Regions from separate parts of the Paenibacillus sp. sptzw28 genome, predicted to be linked through region 2. Evidence: predicted binding sites of a transcription regulator. Region 2 holds the regulator's gene; the other holds the start of a gene.

Region 1 (11,166 bases), 1.5 Mb from region 2:
TATCATTGAGTAAAATGTTACTCTAAAGAAAGGAAGGATGATGAGGATGAATGTCATACCTGTTAAGATTGATGAGCTAATTGATGAACTCGAGGTTCAAATTGATGATACTTTTACATATATAAATACTCGAACAGCAGAAGTTATTACATTAACTCGTGAAGAAATAAGGGCGGCGGAAGATGAAATACCACTCGAGAAATTTCCGGAATGGCAGAGGGGAAATATAAAGCAAGCAATAAGCATTATGGAGGATGAGGATGGGATCTATGTCGATTATACATTAAGAAACGAATACAACGAGTATGAAATCATGGAAGAATTCATAGGGACAATCGATAATCAATTAATTAGGGACGAACTGTATGAATCCATTCAAGGAAGGGGAGCCTTTCGGAGATTTAAAGATGGGATAATTGAACATGATATCGATAGACAATGGTATAAGTACAAAGAAAACAAGATAAGAGAATTAGTAAGAGAATGGTGTAAGGATAATGATATTGAAATACAGGAGTAGTTCATTCTTTCTAATGTAAAATGTTGAAAAGGCAGCCAGCTGAACGGCTTGGTTAACATCTCAAAGGTGGGTGAACGGACATTCGTTATAAATTAGTTGCCTTAGACCTTGATGGCACACTGTTGAATAGTCAGAGTCAGTTATCTGCAAAACACATTGAAGCAGTTAAAAAGGCACAGGACGCCGGGATTCAGGTCGTGATTGCGACTGGACGATATTACATGCAGACAGAACGAATTATCCAAGCTCTTGATTTTCAAGGAATTTTAGTTTCAAACGATGGAGCTGTTACGATTAATAATCGGACGAAAGAAATCGTACACGAGCATTCATTTACCATCGAAGAAATTTCGCCGTTAATTAGCTTCTGCCGACAAAATGATATCCATTTCTCTTTGACAACAGCTTTCAATCATTACGTAGAGTTAATGAGTCCCTATCAGGTGGATAAATGCAAACAGTATGAGATTCGTTACACAATCCATCATGATGTTATGCAATTAAAGGAGAACGTAATGAAACTCACTATTGATGATGAGAACCGAGTTAACGGTTGGCAAAATATGACCTTACCATCGAAAATCAAAATAAGAGCGAACGCCGAATTTTTCAAAGAGTACGTTCACCATCAGACCAGTAAGACCAATGGTCTGAGAAAAATCCTCGAATTGTATGGAATCAATCCGTCCGAGATGATTGCGATTGGTGATTTTTATAATGATTTAGACATGATTGAATATGCCGGACTAGGAATTGCAATGGGAAATGCACCTGAAGAAGTCCGATTCATTTCCAATCCTTTTTATGCATAGTCCTGTCTTGTCTGTTTCTTGGGTCAGGCAGTTTCAGACGATTCCAGCGCTTCCTCATGAACGGTCTTGATCTGGATCATGACCGAATTCGGGTCAGACAGTACTTCGATTCCGTCCCGGAAGACCAGATCGGAAACGAGTAGTTGATCGCCGATTGCAAGTCCGCTCACATCGACTTCCATGGAAGAGGGCAGATGATCTGGCATGCATTGAACCTCGACTTCATACATCTCCACCTGAAGGACTCCGCCTGCTTTCACACCGGTTGGTTCACCGTAAAAATGAATCTTGACCATGCTGTTCATGCTTTCGTTCATGTTCACATGGTGAAAGTCAATATGAACCAGCTTGCCGGTCAACGTTTCCCGTTGCACGTTTTGAATTAGTACCGGAAGAACACCCGAACCCGGTATCGCAGCCTGCAGAATGGCTCGCGGATTTTTTCTAAGCACTTCCAGTACTTCTTTCTCATTCACTTCGACTGAAACCGTTGTTTTTCCTATCCCATATAACACAGCCGGAATTCGTCCCAACTTTCTTCCTTGCTTCATAATGGACTTTGATGTGCCGGCTCGTTCGCTTAATTGAATGGTTTTACTCATAATTTTGATTCCTGCTCTCTTTTGACCATAATTTCTTGTCAATTAAGATCATACCACGACCATAAGATCTTGTCAAATTGAGAGCAAGAACATTAAATTTTTTATTCTATCAGCCAGATAGACTTTTTTCAGGATTTTAACACTATTCATACTCTATAAAAGGATCCGGAATCTCAATTCGATAAGCTTCGGCGTCACTAACCCCTACTGAAAGCATTGCCCGGCCATTATTTAACCGTATAAGCCCGCCGCTGAATATTACATCTTCAAGGTCAGGCCGTTTCTCGGGTCCTTCCGGAAAATCGCTTCTCGCCGCTATGATTTTAATGGGCGTTTTCTCACATGTCTCGGGATTTATTGAAAAAACCATAGAGTAGTAATGCTTATTCTTTTGGTTATCGAAACAAGCGATATGTCCCAGGACACCAACAAGACCATTTTTCAATAAATGCGCCTCGTTCGCGCCTCCCCATTCTTCAGCGACAAATTGGTCTTGAATTATATCCGCATCGATAAAGGTTTGTTCATCAAGCTCCTCCAAAGAACGGATAATTGTAAATCCAATTTGCCCTCTTCCGCCCCTAATTCCTTGCGGTCTGGTAAAAACACCGATTCTGCCGTCGGCTAGTTCAATTAATCGAATATCCTTCATTGTGCCGGGACCGGAGGAGAAGTGACATAGAGAATCGATACTGAGCCCCCGGTAAAATTGAGTAACCCAAGAAACGATTTTATTGGAATTATCGGCTGCAGTGATGACTTCAACACCACCAAAAATCAGCTCTCCCTTAATCATGGTTATGAAAGGATCCTGCAAATTATAGGTGTGTGTATGCACTCTCGGATTCCAAACTTCGTCTGTTTGCGTAAAGAAGAACACTTGCGAAAACTCACTGTCGCGTTCCTCAACCCTTCCCACGATAACTTCTTCCCCATCATAGTTGAAAGGCGCAGTTATATTATAAACATCACGTTTGCCGACACCCGAGAACATTAACTTTTCCACTTTAGCTGCTCGAGGAGCAGCACGAAATTTAACCAGCAGTTGTTCGCAAGTCTCAGCCTCTGTTCCTTCAACTATCATTCTTGTCCCCCTGATGCTCATTCGATTCATATGTGGTACATTCACTTCGTTCAATCTCATCGATTACAATGAGCTGCCCAGGCTGTACCTTAAAATATATACAGAGCTTAAGAAGCAGATCTCGCGGATACTGAACCATCTCATCCTTATACATTCTTCGAATGGAATCAAAGTGATAATTAACATCTTTGGCAAGTTTACGGATTGATAAACCAGGATCATGGTTTTCCATGACCTCTTTCAAGTTGCTTCGTATGGCTGACATTTCCAGCACCTCCTACAACAATATATATCGATCAATGTGGAGAGTCAATAATTTGACAAGAAAAAATGGTCATGGTAAACTGTGATCATGGAAAGATATAGAATATTTTTTAGAAAATTGAACAGCGGTTGATTTATTTCAGAAAATAAAGGTCTCTTTATTTTCTTTTTTTATTCCCAAATAATATGAAACGTTAATGGGAGGTACTAACTTGAAGAATACCAGCAGTAATCGGAATATCGTCTTTTTAGGAACCAGCCTGCCAAGAGAATGTGGCATTGCCACATTCACACAAGACTTATTGGATCAATTCGCTCAGAAACAAGGCTTTAACATACCTCGCATTATTGCGGTAAACAACAAGGAGTCGTACAACTATCAGGAGCAAGTTGTGATGCAAATCGATCAACAGAGGTTGTCGGATTATTTGGATGCTGCCGATCATCTGAATCTCTCAAGCGTTAACCTCCTCGTTATCCAGCATGAATTCGGGATTTATGGTGGTGAAAGCGGCGAATTTCTTATTCCCTTTGTCGAGAGATTGAAAATCCCGTATGTTGTCATCTTTCACACCGTATTAACAAAGCCCAGCCCTAAACAGCGCCATATAATGAACCGGATTGCAGAATTAAGCGTTAAAGTCGTAACAATGAGTCAGTCTACCGTAATAGACCTGAATTCAATTTATGGAATAGATATAAACAAAATCACGTTCATTCATCATGGCGTACCATTTGTTAGAACGAAGTCAAGAACAAAGCTTAAAGAAGAATATGGATTTGCAGACCGGAGGATCCTTTCAACCTTCGGTTTTTTAAGTCCGGGTAAAGGAATTGAATACGGCATAGAGGCAATGCGGGGAGTTGTAGAACAGCACCCGGACTCACTATATATCATATGGGGAAAGACACATCCCGTAGTCAAACGGGAAACAGGTGAAGTGTATAGACAGAAGCTGACGGAACTTATAAGAAAATTCGGTTTGGCTGATAACATTCTATTTGTCGATAAACTGTTATCTCAGGAAGAAGTAATTGAATCCCTTGTTATGTCCGACATTTACATGACCCCTTATTTGGGAAAGGATCAAGCGGTTAGCGGAACCTTGGCTTACGGTATCGGTTATGGAAGAGTCATTGTTTCGACTCCTTACCGTTATGCAGAGGAAATGCTCGCAGGCGGCAGAGGCTTGCTTGCGGATTTCCGTAACTCTTCCTCTTTGGAAGCATGCATACTTAAGCTGCTTGGGAACCCGTCACTGGTCAAGGAAATGGAAGCTCGAACACTCGCCCTTGGGCAAACAATGATGTGGGGCGAAATCGCCAAACGGTATGCAGCTGTCTTTCATGAAAGCATAGATCATTTATCGAAGAGGAGTGTGATTTAATGAAGGTGCAAACCATTGCTCACTTACAGACCGATTATATGCACAGGCTTACAGATGATACAGGAATCTTTCAGCATACTAAATTCGGTGTTCCCGATCGTACGAGAGGATATACGACAGACGATAATGCACGGGCATTAATTGCCGCTGTGCTAATGTACAGCACCGGTAGAAATTCACAAGCGCTGGGCCTTATACAAACTTACACTTCGTTCATCTATCACTCTCAGAATCCGGATGGAAGCTTTAGAAATTTCATGGATTATAACCGTCTTTTTTTAGAAGATAGAGGCTCCGAAGATTGTCAAGGACGCACCCTTTGGGCACTCGGCTTTACGCTCTCTCATTCTATCGTACCGGACAACTTACAAAACACCTGCCGCTACATGATTAATCAGGCAATTCCGCAGGTACAAGCGCTGGGCTCTCCGCGAGCACAAGCCTATGCAATTGTAGGGCTGAGCTTCCTGCTGGAAACCCCACATGCGTTAGCCTACTCGTTTCCGTATCCACATATTGAAAGCAGTAAGGAATCGGCGGAATTTCTGCCGCGGAACACCATCTCGAGCTTAATAGATCATATGGCTTCACGTTTGCAAAACCAATATATTCGGAATAAAAGCGGCGGCTGGAATTGGTTTGAGGACAGCTTGACCTACGGCAATGCAATGCTTCCTTGGGCGTTATTCAAAGCCGCCCGTATTTCAGGCAGAGACGAACTGAAGAAGGCCGCAAAGGAAAGCCTTGATTTTCTGATATCGAAGACCTTTTCCCCGGAAGGTTATTTCAAGCCTATCGGCAGTCATGGCTGGCAGCTTCGCGGTGGCGACGCCGCGCTTTATGATGAGCAGCCCATAGAAGCATGCGAAATGCTGCTGGCCTGTAAGGAGGCTTATACCGTACTCGAAGATCCCACCTATCTGAAACGGGCAGCTCTGTGTTACGAATGGTATTTAGGCCATAATTCGTTGAATCTCTCTTTGATAGATCCGCAAACCGGCGGCTGCTATGATGGCATTCATTCGACAGGCTTGAACCTGAACCAAGGCTCGGAGAGTATAATTTCTTACTCTATTGCCCGACTGGTCATGCATCATGAATAAATTCGCAACTATACTTGCAGGCGGGGGCGGTACTCGGTTCTGGCCGCTATCCAGAGAGGAAACACCGAAGCAGCTTCTTAATATTAGCGGTAACGATATTATGTTAAATGATACCATCGAGAGGTTCAAAGGGATCATCCCTCAAGAAAATACGGTAATCGTTACGAATCGGTCGCAAGCCGCATTGCTTGAGAGTATCATGCACAGAAGTGTCTTGAAAGGTAACATATTGATCGAACCCGTAGCTCGAAACACCGCTGCAAGCATTCTTTTTGCGGCCTTCTTTATTGAAAAATTACACGGCGATTCCTTGATGGTTGTACTGCCATCCGATCATTACATTACCGATGAGAACCAATTCCGGCAAACGCTGAACGAAGCCTGTACGGCGGCAATGGATACAGACAAGATCGTAACCATCGGAATCAAACCGACGTTTCCTTCTACAGGCTATGGATATATTTCCTATGATAATGTGCCATATACGACAAGTCCTTGTCCCATCTATGAAGTAGATGAGTTTGTAGAAAAACCAAATTTTCAAAAAGCGCAAGCTTATTTATCCTCCGGACATTATTTGTGGAACAGCGGTATATTTATTTGGAAAACGTCTGTCATCATCGAAAACTTCAAACGTTATCTGCCCAGACTTTATAAAACGATGCTTCCGCTCAGAGATCACCTGGGAACCGAATCGGAAGAGGATATGATAAATAAGATTTATCCGATGCTGCAATATATTTCTATTGACTACGGGATACTTGAACGCTGCGATGAAGTCGTTGTCCTGCCTGGTAATTTTGGCTGGAATGATATCGGCAGCTGGGATGCTCTTGGAGCGATTTTCCCTCCGGATGAGTCAGGTAATATTGTAAAAGCGAATTACATGGGCATCGATACGCGAAATTCGATCATATATGGAAACGGCAGACTGATTACAACAATAGGCATAGACGGTTTAATCATCGCGGACACAGGGGATGCATTATTGATCTGTCCCAAATATAAAGCACAGTCTGTCAAGGAGATCGTCGATATGCTAAAGGAAAAAGGGATGATCGAATATGTATAGAGAAATGGTTCTGTTTCCGAAACGGTCGGAAGACAAGAGCTTATATAATACGAAGCTGCCGCTGAAATTGTCGGCAGCCTTCGTTCGTTAACGGGTAGGATAACGCATTACAAGCGCGCGCTCATAAAATAACTTGCTCCCAATTTTTGTTCAGTTAAGTACCATGTTTATGGTGAAATTGCGGAGTGGAGGGAATTCGAAATAATTGTCACGGGTCACTTCATCTCCTTTGCCTTCAACCGCGCAAGCAGCTCCGCGATATACTTCGTCAGCTGGACGCTGATTTCCGAGCGCATAACATCCCGGGTCATCCCGAATTTCTCCTCGTAACCGCGGCAGAAGCAGCGATGATAAACAACCATCTCCTCCTGTTCATCGGCCACCACTCGGATATTTCTTTTCCTCAGCTCGCCGCGCAGCTTATAAAAATCCTCCGAAATCATCAACAATACTTTGCTCCCGGCAGCGAAATAAAGACGTTTTAAAATGTTGTTCGAATTTTCAACGTCGGAGATGCTGCGTTGAATCATCTTCTCCATATGCGGCAGAAGGATATAGTCACGTACCATAATACGTTCCTCAGTCGTCATAACTTTCCGAGCAGTATCAGGCTTCGAATTGTACTGTTCCGCATGCTCCGTCAGCAGCATTTTCGTCTTCCAGCGTTCATTCCCGTCCAATTTGCTCATTTAAAGTGGCCTCCAATTTGCTCCGCTCTCTCTCGCGCTACTCCCGCCTCCAGCAAGGATGAAGCTCGCATAACAGCATTGGTTCCGAACCTTCGTTTAATCTCGTCTATCGCGCTTTCTTTGCGATACACGCGGGACCGGTCTTCGAATAGAGTCAACTGAATGACGTTATCCTCCGATAGCTGAGACAAGGTGACGCTAAGATGGCTGATCGGCATTCCGCTCCAATGCTTCGTGAAGAGTTTAAGCGCGGCCGCCGCGACTTCGTGCGTTAAGGATGTCGGTTGATGCAGCGTCATTTGTCGGCTGAATCCCGCCGACCGTTCCCCGTCCGTTTCCCCAGCGCCAACCGATACGACTCGGCCTTGATAACCGTAGCCGCGCGCACGCTGACAAACTTCAACGACGAGTTCTAATAACACGACTTCAATATCCTTAAGCTTTGTATATAACCGCCATCGCAACGTTTTTCCATGACTGATATTTTTTATCTGAGACCGAATACCGGTTACGACAGGCGAAGGATCGATACCGCGTGCAGTCTGCCAGTAGTAGCCCGCTTGTATATCGCTCTGACGCCCCATCCGCCGCCGCATCTTCGCTTTGAAATCACCGAAATCAAGCCGCGCGATGTCTCCGATTGTGCTGAGGCCCATCCGCAAAAAATGATTGGTCATCCGGCTGGCGACCATAAACATTTGGTGTACGGGCAGCGGCCAAAGCACCGCCTCGATATTGTCCTGATTAAGCTCGAAAATGCCGTCGGGCCGCTTTTTGGCGAAGTTGTCCGTCGCCATTTTCGCTAATATCTTCGTCGGTCCAATCCCAACGCGCGACCATACGCCTGTCGAGATTAATACACGCTCTTGTATCTGTCGCGCGATTTCGCGAGGTGAACCGAAGTATTTAACGGAGCCGGTTACATCGAGAAACTGCTCATCGATCGAATATGGCTCGACCTGGTCAGTAAATGACGCGAAGATTTCAGAGATAAACAGCGAAATGCTTATATACGTTTGCATGCGCGGACGCACGACGATAAGATCCGGACACTTATCGAGCGCCTCCCCTACACGTGAGGCCGTAGTAACACCGTTAGCCTTCGCGATTGGACAGGCGGCAAGAATGATACCGCCCTTTCTTTCCGGGTCGCCGACGGCTATCGGCTTATCGCGCAGGTCCGGCCGCCCCGCTTTTTCAACAGAAGCGTAAAACGATTGACCGTCAACGAGAAAAATCGTCCGCTCCATTCTGTTCACCCCTTCAATACGAACGTTAGTTCGTGATTATTATATGACGAGAATGCGCGTTCGTATACAGGTAAATTTTTTCCTGTGCAAATCGGGCTCAAATCGTACTATGATCTGGCAGAGGGACAAGTCAGCGTATGCTATTAATTGGGGGAAGTATTATCATTGGATTAAACATCATGTAAACTAATATTAAATGTGAACAATAATATAGCGAGGGAGGATGAGCTAGGATGCTTTATGATTTGCGGGGTGAGGCAGATATGTCACCTATTGTGGGAATATTATATTCCGCCGTGGAAGAGAACAGCCAACGACTGCAATTAATCACTGATGGCATGTCGCAGGAAGAAGTAGATTACAAGGGTCCAAACAACAGCTTTAATAGCACCGCTCAGTTAATAAAACATATCATGTATGTTGATCTTAATTGGGTATATAGAATCAAAGGACAACCGCTTCCTCATTCTTTAATAGAGCAATATGGACCCATGATAGATGCAAATAATAGGCTTCCGATGGTCAAAGGGAAGTCTTTGAACACACTTATGTCGGAATATGAAGGTGTAGTAAAAATGTTGAAGGACGCATGTACACAATTAACAGATGCCGATCTGGATAAAGTCGTCACCTTTGGACATGAAAATGAAAAGCAAGCAACCATACGCTGGGGACTATGGCACATGGCTGACCATAGCCGCTATCATCAGGCCCAAATTAATCAGCTTAGAAAGTGGTATCACGAGTTTATAAGTAAAGAAGCTGACTTCGGTTGACACTCCGAAGTCAGCTTTTTTGTCCAAAGACATTCTAAGATATGTGATCAGGATATCGGGGTTGCGGCGTCAAAGGATACATATTATCTCCTGCAACTTTCCGGGCAAGCTGGTCCATCAATTGGTCATTCTCGGGATTTTCGTAAAAAGCAATTTTCGTATCAATGAGTTCCAGATTTTTGTTTAAATCCTCGATTTGTTTTAATACGGTTGTTCGATGCTTATTGAACAATTCTTTTCGGATTTCTCCTGTTATACTGCCTTCCTTGGCCCAATCACAATATTGCTTAATATCTTTGATTTGCATGCCGGTATTTTTCAGGCAGCAAATCAACGCGATCCAATCCAGATCCCAGGCAGTGAACACCCTGTTCCCGGATTTGTTTCGTGAAATAAATGGGAAAAGCCCTTCTTTATCATAAAAACGCAAGGTATGCACCGAAAGATTGAAAATTCTGGCAACATCACTAATGGTATAATTCATCGTTTTACCTCTTTCTATTGACTTAGAGTTATCTCGAAGTGCTAATCTCACTTTAAACCTCTGAATTTTCAATTTCAAGCGGTTAATCCGTTTTACAAGGAGAGTTATAGGATGCAAACCACCAAAAAAATCGCATTGGTAACGGGCGGAAGTCGCGGCCTTGGAAGAAATTCAGCTCTGGCTTTATCGGAAAAAGGAATTGACGTGATTCTCACTTATCACACGCAAAAAGACGAAGCGGATTCGGTTGTTAAGGCAATAGAAAGCAATGGCGGCATAGCTCATGCTTTGCAGCTTGACGCCGGCCTTGTTTCCTCATTCGATGCTTTTGTGTCACAGATATCGGAAGTGTTAATGGTAAAATGGGATCGAAATGATTTCGATTTTCTTGTTAACAATGCAGGCTTCGGTTTGCATGCACCGATTGCAAGCACAAACGAAGAACAGTTTGACAGTTTGATGAATGTGCATTTTAAAGGCGTTTTCTTTTTGACCCAGAAATTAATTCCTCTTCTCGCCGATGGTGGAGCGATTGTCAACGTTTCAACGGGATTGACCAGGTTTTCGATTGAAGGCTTCGGTGCATATGCGGCAATGAAAGGGGCGGTGGAAATTCTGACGAAGTATATGGCTAAGGAATTGGGACCTAGAGGGATTCGGGTCAATACGGTAGCCCCAGGAGCGATCGCTACGGATTTCGGCGGGGGGGCTTTGAAACACAATCAAGGAATGAAAGATTATATCAGTTCACTGACAGTGTTAGGCAGAGCAGGAGAACCCGATGATATTGGAGGAATTGTCGCTTCTTTATGTCTGTCTGAAATGGGCTGGATAAATGGGCAACGGATTGAGGCTTCCGGAGGAATGCTTCTCTAAGGCCGCATAACGGGGCCGCCACGAACGAATGAGCGGCCCTATTTAGATGTTTCTATCATCGAAAAAGTCAAAATATTTTTACAATAGAAAAAATAATTGGCTAATTAAAGAATAGTCTTCAGTTACAATTGTATCGAAGGGCTAGTCTTTAATCTGATTTTGCAAGGAGGTGAAAGCGCTTTATTTTTTAGGCAGTGTCTCTACGCTTGCCGCAAGAAAACACCATTATGATGGGAGGTTTAAGAA
Region 2 (11,166 bases):
GAGGATGCCGTGCGGCAAGGTGTCGTTTCGAACAAGGACGCGGCGCTAGCCCGCAAAACGGCGGGAAGACTGCTCTCCGCGATTCGCAACGGCCGGTTCCGTTATTTCACGCTGAGCTTGAAGCACCGCAAGGCGCTCGCCGGGCCCAACGGAGAAGTAAGCGAATCATGACTGCCGCCTCAAATGTGAAAATACGTTCCAAGAAGCGATCCCGCAAACGATTCCGTCCGTTTAAGCTGCTGCTGCGGATCGCTGCTTGGGCAGCGGCTTTTGCCGTTTTCTGGAGTGCCTATTTGCTCTGGATCATAAACAGCTACGAATTGCCGAAACCGCTTCCCAAGGCGGATGCGGCGATTGTGCTGGGAGCGGCACTCTGGAACAACCAGCCAAGCCCCGGCCTTCGTGAACGGCTGGATTACGGTCTTAAATTGTACAAACAGGGCAGCGTCAAGCACCTTATTTTGAGCGGAGGGCACGACCACAACGGATCCACGATTTCCGAAGCGGAAGGGATGCGCAATTATTTAGTCGCTCGCGGCGTTCCGAAAGACCGGCTGGTGCTGGAGAATGACGCCCGGAGCACGTATGAAAATTTACTGTTCAGCAAGCCTCTTGCCAAGAAATACGGCTGGAAAAGCTTAGTTATTGTTACTCATGATTACCATGCGCCCAGAGCGGCCGATATCGCGAAATATCTTGGTTATACGAAAACCAAGGTGCTGGGCTTTAAGTCTCAAGTGCTTTCAGTGGCAAAAAATCAAACCAGAGAAGTGCTGGCATTCACCAAATGGGAACTGGATTCGATATTGCTGCGGGCCGGTTTGCAGCCTCCGGATAAACCCTTTTGAAACTGTTGCCTCAAGTTGTCCTTGAAAACTGTTAATAAGCTTGGTTTCGATAGAATACAATGGATCAAACGGCGCATGCGTGCACGTCGGCTCCTGTATCCCGCTTTACGCATGGGCGCCAGAATAAGCGGATGCGAAGGATAGGTGATCGGGCAGATGAACGAGCGTGTCGTATCAACAGGACAGACGGGCAGCGCAAGGCCGTCGCGGCAAATTAACGTGGTGCTGCGCAGTCAAGAGCCTTATGCGTCCACAAGTTCGGCGCAGGCGCTGGACAGCGAACCTTCAGCCGCAGCGGTTAAGCCTTCCACTGCCGTTAATGACCTGTACTCGGAGATCCAACTCGAGCTCGAACCGATGGTCGGGCTCGAGAATGTCAAACTGCTCGTCTATGAAATTTTCGCTTTGCTCCAAATAAGCAAAATGCGCACAGATGCGGGACTTTCCGGAGGCTCGCATGTTTACCATATGATTTTCAAGGGCAACCCCGGCACAGGGAAAACGACAATCGCCCGTATCGTGGCTAAGCTGTTCAATAAAATGGGAGTGCTCTCGAAGGGGCATCTCATTGAAGTGGAACGAGCCGACCTCGTCGGCGAGTACATTGGCCACACCGCGCAAAAAACGCGCGATCTCGTGCGAAAAGCGCTCGGAGGAGTGCTTTTTGTGGACGAAGCGTACAGCCTTGCGCGCGGCGGGGAGAAAGACTTCGGCAAGGAAGCGATCGATACGCTTGTCAAAGCAATGGAGGACCACCGCAATCAGTTCGTGCTTATACTTGCGGGGTACCCGCTGGAGATAGAACATTTCTTGCTGACAAATCCGGGGCTGCCGTCGCGGTTTCCAATCCAGATCGATTTCGCCGACTACTCCGTCGACCAGCTTGTCCAAATCGCGGAATTAATGGCGAAGGACCGGGACTACACTTTGATGCCGCAGTCGCTGTTCAAGCTGCGTCAGCACCTGATGCAGGAGAAGACGGCCTCTTTGTATTCATTCAGCAATGCGCGTTATGTGCGCAACGCAATTGAGAAAGCGTTCCGCCATCAGGCGGTCCGACTGTTGAACCAATATCCGAACGGGTCGCCTGGAAGACAGGAGCTGATGGCGATCCGTCCGGAGGATCTGAAATGGGAAAATAAACAGATATAGAAAGGAGTACCTCACAAGCTATGCGACAAACAACTTACGATACGGATACTGATTTGCACGATCGCGCAGTGCTTGTCAGTCTTGTGACGCCGGAGGTTAAGAGAGGCTCAGCCGACCCGGAGCATTCGCTGCAGGAACTCGTCAATCTGGCGGAGACGGCCGGCGTGGAAGTTCTGACTACGATGACGCAAAACAAGGAAGCCCGCGACACCAAATGGTTTATCGGCAAAGGCAAAGTGGAAGAGCTGAAGGCGTTGACGGAAGAGCTTGGCGCCACCACCGCCATATTCGATCAGGAACTCTCCGGCGCCCAGGTACGCAATTTGGAGGAAGCGCTTGATTTGAAAATCATTGACCGGACGCAGCTCATCCTTGACATCTTCGCACAGCGTGCAAAGACCCGCGAGGGCATTATCCAGGTCGAATTAGCGCAGCTCAGCTATCTGCTGCCGCGATTGTCCGGCCACGGCAAGAACCTGTCCAGGCTGGGCGGCGGGATCGGAACACGCGGGCCCGGCGAAACGAAGCTCGAAACCGACCGCCGTCATATCCGGGACCGGATCTCCGACTTGAAGTCGGTGCTGGACGAGGTTGTTCGCCACCGTACGCTTCACCGCGAGCGCCGGCGTAAATCCGGCGTACAGCAGGTCGCCCTGGTCGGATATACCAACGCCGGTAAATCGACGCTGCTTCGCGAGCTGACGAGCGCGGATGTGTACGTGGAAAACCAACTTTTTGCAACACTTGATCCGACATCCCGCAATCTTGAGCTTCCAAGCGGCAAAGAAGTCATTTTGACAGACACGGTCGGATTTATTCAAAACCTGCCGCACGACCTGGTAGCGGCTTTCCGTGCGACGCTGGAAGAGGTGTGCGAAGCCGATCTCGTGCTGCATGTGGTGGACAGCTCATCGCCGATGCGCGATGAGCAAATGGCCGTCGTCGACAAGATACTCGGCGATCTCGGGGCGTCGGACAAGCCGCAATTGACGATATATAATAAAATTGACTTATTCAATGCGGACGGCTCGGATCTAATGCCGGCAAACGGTCAAGACACGCTTGTCATAAGCGCATTTAATGCCGGTGATCTTCTTCGACTTCGAGAGACGATCCAGAATAAACTGTCGGGGGATACGAGAACCTTCGTCCTTCCTGCCGAGCGGGGCGATTTGATCGCGCTTGCTTATCGGACGGGAGAAGTGACTCACCAGGAGATCGACGGCGATTCGCTGCTTTTGACTGTGGAATTAAACAAGCAGGATTATGAAGTGCATGGCTATAAGCTGGAAGCCTACATTAAACAGCAATAGACCTCATGCATGCGATTCGTTAACAGAGGAGAGACAGAAGGCTGTGGCGCTGCAGGAGAATGGAATTTGGGGGATGCTTGTGAAATGGGCGGAAGCCGCTGAAGAGCAGGTATATGGCGTGTTCCGCGCGGTTGATTCTGTTTCTGAGCGGAATCAGTGGAAGGTCATCCGCGCTTTTCAGAAGCATCGGGTAAGCGATTATCATTTTAACGGTTCGACCGGTTACGGCTACAACGACCGAGGCCGGGAAGTGCTTGATCTGGTCTATGCCGACGTGTTCGGGGCTCAGGCAGCGCTGGTTAGACCGCATTTCGTATCCGGTACGCATACAATAGGCTGTGCGCTGTTCGGTCTGCTTCGGCCCGGCGACGAGCTGCTGTATATAACGGGAAGGCCGTACGATACGCTGCATAAAGTAATTGGTAAGCCTGGCGACGGCACAGGGTCTTTGCAGGATTTCGGAATCCGTTATGCAGAAGCGCCGCTTGCGGTGGATGGTTCTGTTGACTGGGAAGCCGTCGAATCACGAATGACGGAGAGAACCAAGGTTGTCGGAATACAGCGCTCTCGCGGCTACGATTGGCGTTCATCGTATAGCGTCGCTCAAATCGGCGAGATGGTTAAGCGTGTCAAAGCGCTGAAGCCCGATGTTTTCGTATTTGTCGATAACTGCTACGGCGAATTCACCGAAGAGGCGGAACCGACAGAGGTCGGCGTTGATTTAATCGCGGGTTCGCTCATCAAAAATCCCGGTGGAGGATTGGCGCCGACTGGCGGCTATGTTGCGGGAACGAAGGAAGCGGTTGAGCTGACTGCCTACCGATTGACGGCGCCGGGAATCGGCGGCGAGGTCGGCGCTACGCTCGGCACGCTTCGCGCCATGTTCCAAGGACTGTTCCTGTCGCCGCACCTGGTCGGACAAGCGCTGAAAGGGAGCGTCTTCGCCTCAGCGATGTTTGAGAATCTTGGATTCGAGACGAATCCGCGCTGGGACGAGCCTCGAACCGATCTGATTCAAGCGGTGAGATTCGCTGAAAGCGGTCAGTTGATCGCCTTCGTTCAAGGGATCCAGCGCGCGGCGGCGGTTGACGCACATGTCGTGCCTGAACCGTGGGACATGCCCGGATACGAGCATCCGGTCATTATGGCAGCGGGCACCTTCATGCAGGGGGGCAGCTTGGAGCTATCAGCAGATGCTCCGATACGCGAGCCGTACATCGCTTATATGCAGGGCGGACTCACTTATTCGCACGTCAAATACGGTGTTCTGAATGCTTTATCCACGCTTGCAGAACGAGAGTTGATTGTAATTAAACCTTACACAACTTGACATGTTTTTGGCAGAGCGGTACAATAGGGCATATATCAGAAACTGGAAGGTGCGATGCGACATGGGTGACGAAATACGCAGAAATATGGCGCTTTTTCCGATCGGCATCGTCATGAAGTTAACCGACTTGACCGCGCGTCAAATCCGTTACTACGAGCAGCATGAATTGATTGTTCCGGCTCGTACGGCAGGCAATCAGCGGCTGTTTTCGTTCAACGATGTGGAGAGGCTTTTAGAAATTAAATCGCTTATCGAGAAGGGTGTCAACATCGCCGGCATCAAGCAAGTTATGAATCCGGTTTCCAAAGAATCGGAAGAGGCGACTGTTCTGAGCGAGCAATCGGAGGTTAAGCGCCGCGAGCTTTCCGACGCTCAGCTGCACCGTTTGCTGAAGCAGCAATTACTGGAGAAGAGGCCGGGCAAAGCCTCGATGATTCAAGGCCAGCTGTCCCGTTTCTATAACAAAAAGTAATCAGCCTTCCATTACCTTACTTCAAAGGAGATGATTCCGTGAGCTACACCAAATACAACAAAGAGGATATCCTTCGTATTGCACAGGAACAGAACGTTCGTTTTATCCGTCTGCAGTTCACCGATTTGCTCGGAACGATTAAAAACGTGGAGATTCCGGTAAGTCAGCTGGAGAAAGCGTTGGATAACAAAATGATGTTCGACGGCTCGTCCATTGAAGGTTACGTACGGATTGAAGAGTCCGATATGTATTTGTATCCGGATTTAGATACATGGGTTGTTTTCCCTTGGGTGACACAGGATCGAGTTGCTCGCTTGATTTGCGACATTTATATGCCTGACGGTACGCCGTTTGCCGGTGATCCGCGCGGCATTCTAAAGCGTGCCCTGAAGGAAGCCGAGGAACTTGGATTTAGCGCAATGAACGTGGGACCGGAACCGGAGTTTTTCCTGTTCAAGACTGATGATAAAGGCGAACCGACGACCGAGCTTAACGACCAGGGCGGTTACTTTGACCTTGCGCCGATGGATCTCGGCGAGAACTGCCGCCGCGAGATCGTTCTGACGCTTGAGGAAATGGGATTTGAAATTGAAGCTTCACATCATGAGGTTGCACCGGGCCAGCATGAAATCGATTTTAAATATGCGAATGCCATTAAAGCGGCCGATCAAATCCAGACCTTTAAGCTTGTTGTTAAGACGGTCGCCCGTCAGCACGGCTTACATGCTACATTTATGCCCAAACCGCTTTTTGGCGTCAACGGGTCTGGCATGCACTGCCACATTTCGCTGTTCCGCGGTCAAGAGAACGCCTTCTATGATGAGAGCGACAAGGCCGGCTTAAGCCACACGGCACGTTATTATATGGCCGGTGTTCTTCGCCATGCCCGCGCATTCGCAGCAATTACCAACCCGACGGTCAATTCCTATAAGCGTCTGGTTCCCGGTTATGAGGCGCCTTGCTATGTCGCTTGGTCGGCAAGCAACCGCAGTCCAATGATCCGAATTCCTGCCTCCCGCGGTCTCAGCACCCGTATCGAGGTGCGCAACCCTGACCCTGCCGCCAATCCGTATCTGGCTTTGGCCGTCATGCTTAGGGCAGGTCTTGACGGAATCCAGAATAAGCTTCCACTTCCGGCTCCAACGGATCGCAATGTATATATCATGACTGAGGAAGAGCGGATCGATGAAGGCATACCTAGCTTGCCCGAGAATCTTAAGGATGCAATCGATGAAATGCTTCGCGACGAAGTCATCTGCGATGCACTCGGCGATCACGCGCTTGCTCATTTCTTTGAACTGAAAGAAATTGAGTGGGACATGTACCGGACCCAGGTTCACCAATGGGAACGGGACCAATACTTGACACTGTATTAGAGAGCTATTACTGACATTAACATTACGTAAACTTCGGTTAATGAACATACAGGTGACAAAAAAACTGCCAAGCTGTCTGGAAACAGACCGATTGGCAGTTTTTTAATACTCAGAACTATAAATTCGATTTATAGCTTTCACTTTGCCTATTCCGTGCGAATATAATGCATCATATTAAGATAACGGGGGAGTTCAGATGGGGAGGAATGCTGCTGGAGTGCAATCTTTCGGACTGTCCGGCGATATCTTACTGCGGGTGGCGGCACAGATGCTGCCCTTTTACCGCAAGATAGCCTTTAATAAAACATTCGCCGATGCTTGGTCAAAGGCTGTCCGAGAACTTGATCTGGATACGATGGAGCAAGCGTTCAAATCTGCTTCCCCTTCCGCTCCGGTTGACGGTTTATCGGTAAACGGTATCGGATATTTCATCGATTTCCGGCTTCCGAAGCCGGTGATTCAATATACGAACGGGACCGCCCTTCAGCTGGGTAAAGCACGATTTGAATTTTCTACACCGATTCATCGATCGATAGCGAGGGCTGTCTTACCATTGTACCGGGCATTATCACGCTTTTCAGCCTACGCTTCGGCCGTTGCTGCCGCAATCCGCCGCAAAGATTCGAGATCTCTTCAAAGGTTGATCAGCGTGAGAGTGAGGACAAAGGCGCTTCAATCCGTCAAAATTAAATACTCCGGTATTAACCTTGAGTTTAAATATAAAAGCAGTAAATTGGCCTATAACAATATGTTATACCGCGAATCGTCGATTTCCGGCATTTGATCGAAAGATGGCAAGAGGGGCTGCGGCATTCGCCAAAACGGCAGTGCGGCAGCCCCTCTATTGTTAAGTATTCAAAAAGCGGTTTAGTGAATATCGCGGAAAAGGCCGATGACTTTGCCTAATATGGTGACGTTACGTAGTCGTATCGGATCCATTGTCGAGTTCTCAGGCTGCAGCCGGATATGGTCTCTCTCCCGGTAAAATGTCTTAACCGTGGCTTCGTCGTCCTCCGTCATGGCGACGACGATATCACCGTTAATTGCGGAAGGTTGTTGGCGTACGATGACATAATCGCCGTCATGAATGCCGGCGTCAATCATGCTTTCACCGATGACGTTAAGGATAAAGACATTATGGTCGCCTACTTTGCTTGCCGGAAGAGGGAAATACTCCTCAATGTTCTCTGTCGCCGTAATCGGGACACCGGCTGTAACTTTACCGACTACAGGAACCTTCGCAACCGCGAGCGGGAATGGAAGCTCGTTGTCGTCCTGATCTAATATTTCGATCGCTCTTGGCTTCGTCGGGTCACGACGGATCAGTCCTTTTTTCTCCAGGCGGTCCAGATGCCCGTGTACGGTAGAACTTGAAGCAAGTCCGACCGCTTCGCCGATTTCCCGTACGGACGGCGGATAGCCTTTCTCCCGTACTTCCGTCTTGATAAATTCAAGTATCGCCTGCTGGCGGTTGGATAGTTTCGACACGAGAATCACTCCAAATGTTTCATTTGTGTCAAATTATAACACAGAACCGGAGTTCGTACAAACATAAGTTCGAGAAACAAGGGTTCGTATTTTTGGGGCTGAATTCGCTTCTTCGTATGGCGCGAATGTTTACGAACAAATGTTCCAAAAAGCTGTTGACTGCAAACGAATGTTCGTGTTATTCTGATTTCAGCAAGAATAGAACAAACGTTTGGGGTGTTGGGGAATGATAACAACAATATCTTCGTACTCTACTAATTATAAAGGATCTAGCGATAAGGTTGTGCGCAAACGTTCGTGGGCGGATCGCCGTTTCGAACGGGTGGTCGTGAGACTGGCTGCAGCATCGTTGCTGTTCGTTATTCTGTTCACAGGATTTACTTTAATGAAGAGTGATGCTAGCGGTGAACATCTCGCAGAACCGGCAGCGGGTGAGAAAGTGATTTACATAAGCCCGGGCGATACGCTTTGGAGTATTGCCGGCGGGTTACGTAAGGAAGGGGAAGATTTGCGGCGAATAATTTACGATTTGAAGGAACGCAACAATCTCTCCTCAAGCACTCTAAAGGCGGGGCAACTATTAATCATTCCGGCGGACTACTAGTCCGCTTTTTTTTATTTCCATAGTGTTCGGATATCCTCTCTGCCTTGACAATGCAGGTCTGAAAATGTCAAAGTAAAAGATGGAATGTTGGCACAAATATTGAGAGGAGCGTAATGGTTTTGGAGAAGCTGATCGCACGTATTAACGAGCTTTCACGTAAAAACAAGACGGTCGGTTTGACGCCCGAAGAGCTTGTCGAGCGCGATGCTCTGCGGCAAAAGTATTTGGATACCTTCAAGCAAAATTTCAAAAACCAGCTGGACACGATTAAATTCACAGAGGACGAGGACGACAACGACAACATCAAGCATTAATTCCGATGAGGTTAACGAGACTTCCGCCGGACACCGCGGGTTGTTGAAGATTGTCCAATAAGGAGGTATGACAGGTGCAGTATCGATTGTTGGGTAGAAGCGGCCTTGCCGTATCGCAGCTGTGTCTGGGTACGATGACGTTTGGCAACACGACAAGCGAGAGCGATTCCATTGAGATGATAGACCGTTTTTTCGAACGGGGCGGAAATTTTGTGGACACGGCAAATGTTTATGTATCCGGGCGTTCGGAGGAGATTGTGGGCAAAGCAATTAAAGACCGCCGCTCTGAGGTGGTACTTGCGACCAAGGTCCGTTTTCCGACTGCAGATCACCCGAACGGAGTCGGCGTTTCGCGCAAGCACATTATGGATTGCGTCGAAGCGAGTTTGAAACGGCTGCAGACCGATTATATCGATTTATATCAGGTTCATGTATGGGATCACGCGACTCCGATCGAGGAAACGATCCGTGCGCTTGACGACCTGGTCACGACAGGGAAAGTCCGTTATATCGGATGCTCGAATTTTTTTGCTTGGCAGCTCATGAAGTCGCTGGCCTGCAGCGATGCTAACCGATATGTTCGTTTTATATCGGTACAGCCGCAGTACAGCTTGGTCAGCCGTGAAATGGACCGTGAGATGATGTCGCTTTGTTTGGAAGAGAATGTAGGCGTCATTCCATGGGCTCCGCTTGGCGGCGGTTTCTTGACGGGACGTTATACAAGGGAGGAGCCGACATACGGCCGTCTAACGACCAAGATGGGAGAGAGTTCATGGGGGGTCCGCGGCACCGAACGCAACTTTTCCATCCTGAGCGCCGTACTTGAAGCTGCCAAGGAACTGGAGAAGACACCCGCCCAAGTTTCCCTCAGCTGGCTTCTTCAGCGTGAAGGCATTACATCGCCTATATTCGGAGCAAGCACGCTTGAGCAGTTTGAAGACAACATGGGGGCGATCGGATGGAACATGCCCGAGCCGGTATGGAACCGCTTGAATGAAGCGAGCTCGCTTCCGTCCGAATATCCGAACAGGTTCATCGCTAAATTCGCAAGGCCGTTTTGAATGAGTGGAATATAGCGCTTACGATATGAATAATGCTCCAATTGCCGGTGCAATATTCAGCTATGCTTACGAAGTAAGTTTTGCTCCGCAAAACTTTGCTTATGCTTACGATGTGAATATTGCTGGCGCAATATTCTGAGGGGGAACAATCGTGTCAAGATCTTGGGAACGCAAAATACAGAAAAATCAGAGTCAGCTAAACAAGCAGCGCAAGAAGCAGGGGATAGCGCCATTATCGGTCAGCAAGTCAACAAGCCATCCGGTGGAGACTTTCAAAGGAAGAAGCCTGCTAATGCCGTCTTTCCTGCTGTTGTTCACCTTGTTTTACGTCATAATCAATCTTACCGGCGGTGCGTATAAGCAGGCGGGTTATATGTTCTGGATAACGATCGGGTGCTATATTTTGCTTGCGGTTCTGTTTATTATGCGCCGTCCGTACCTGTCGATCGGTAAGGATTTCGTTCGCTCACGCCGTTTCGGAGGCGACCGGACGCTGTATGTCAGTTCAATTAAAGGCATTACGGTGTCGAAGGGCAATGTCCTGATTGAGCAGCCCAAGGGCGGCAGCTGGATGTTCTCCCGGTTCATTAACCGTTATCCGACCGATATGATGGCAGAGCGGCTGCGTGCATTTGCAAGCAGCAATCAAATTCCGTTTACGGAGAAATAAAGCGACTGGAGTGGAGTAACCGTTATGGCTAAGAAGGCGGTATTGTTTGATTTGGATGACACGTTGTTGTGGGACGATCGAAGCGTGAAGGAAGCTTTCGAAGCGACCTGCAATAAGGCATCTGCCGCGACCGGGGTAGATGCAGGAGCGCTCGAGGAATCGGTTCGGCGTGAAGCGCGTGCCTTGTACGAATCGTACGAGACGTTTCCGTTTACCAAAATGATCGGGATCAACCCGTTCGAAGGCTTGTGGGCCAATTTCCTCGAAGGTGATCAGGTTGACTTCAGGAAGCTTCAACAGCTCGCTCCCGGGTACCGCCGCGAAGCGTGGACGCGCGGCTTGAAAGCGCTTGGTGTAGACGACGCGGCGCTTGGCGCCGAGCTCGCCGAGCTGTTTCCGGCGGAGCGGCGCAAGCGCCCGATCGTATATGAAGAAACGTTCCGTGTTCTTGACCGGTTGAAAGGAAAATACAAGCTGCTGCTCCTTACGAACGGATCGCCGGATCTACAGAAGGAAAAGCTCGCGGGAGTGCCGGAGC

Evidence for each region. Region 2 encodes LexA, which represses DNA repair genes until DNA is damaged. Its sites were predicted from a motif close to CGAACATATGTTCG; they were not measured.
Region 1: a site for LexA is predicted at 8,804-8,817, ahead of KZ483_RS20645 (DNA polymerase IV). Genes of this name have one in related genera too.

Annotation. Positions count from the first base shown of each region.
Region 1 is NZ_CP080545.1:4,498,292-4,509,457, reverse strand. Features, by position in the region: gene KZ483_RS20690 (UPF0158 family protein) at 47-520, shown strand; gene KZ483_RS20685 (HAD family hydrolase) at 601-1,332, shown strand; gene KZ483_RS20680 (50S ribosomal protein L25) at 1,356-1,934, opposite strand; gene KZ483_RS20675 (DUF1861 family protein) at 2,077-3,018, opposite strand; gene KZ483_RS20670 (helix-turn-helix domain-containing protein) at 3,008-3,283, opposite strand; gene KZ483_RS20665 (glycosyltransferase family 4 protein) at 3,495-4,670, shown strand; gene KZ483_RS20660 (glycosyltransferase) at 4,670-5,773, shown strand; gene KZ483_RS20655 (mannose-1-phosphate guanylyltransferase) at 5,766-6,845, shown strand; gene KZ483_RS20650 (YhjD family protein) at 7,061-7,534, opposite strand; gene KZ483_RS20645 (DNA polymerase IV) at 7,531-8,784, opposite strand; gene KZ483_RS20640 (DinB family protein) at 9,018-9,560, shown strand; gene KZ483_RS20635 (MerR family transcriptional regulator) at 9,595-10,044, opposite strand; gene KZ483_RS20630 (SDR family oxidoreductase) at 10,156-10,920, shown strand.
Region 2 is NZ_CP080545.1:3,017,385-3,028,550, forward strand. Features, by position in the region: gene KZ483_RS13410 (ribonuclease FAU-1 family protein) at 1-171, shown strand, start outside; gene KZ483_RS13415 (YdcF family protein) at 168-848, shown strand; gene KZ483_RS13420 (AAA family ATPase) at 1,005-2,000, shown strand; gene hflX (GTPase HflX) at 2,021-3,313, shown strand; gene KZ483_RS13430 (methionine gamma-lyase family protein) at 3,387-4,643, shown strand; gene KZ483_RS13435 (MerR family transcriptional regulator) at 4,705-5,115, shown strand; gene glnA (type I glutamate--ammonia ligase) at 5,154-6,491, shown strand; gene KZ483_RS13445 (hypothetical protein) at 6,688-7,275, shown strand; gene lexA (transcriptional repressor LexA) at 7,359-7,979, opposite strand; gene KZ483_RS13455 (LysM peptidoglycan-binding domain-containing protein) at 8,206-8,583, shown strand; gene KZ483_RS13460 (DUF896 domain-containing protein) at 8,697-8,897, shown strand; gene KZ483_RS13465 (aldo/keto reductase) at 8,972-9,958, shown strand; gene KZ483_RS13470 (hypothetical protein) at 10,110-10,628, shown strand; gene KZ483_RS13475 (HAD family hydrolase) at 10,653-11,166, shown strand, end outside.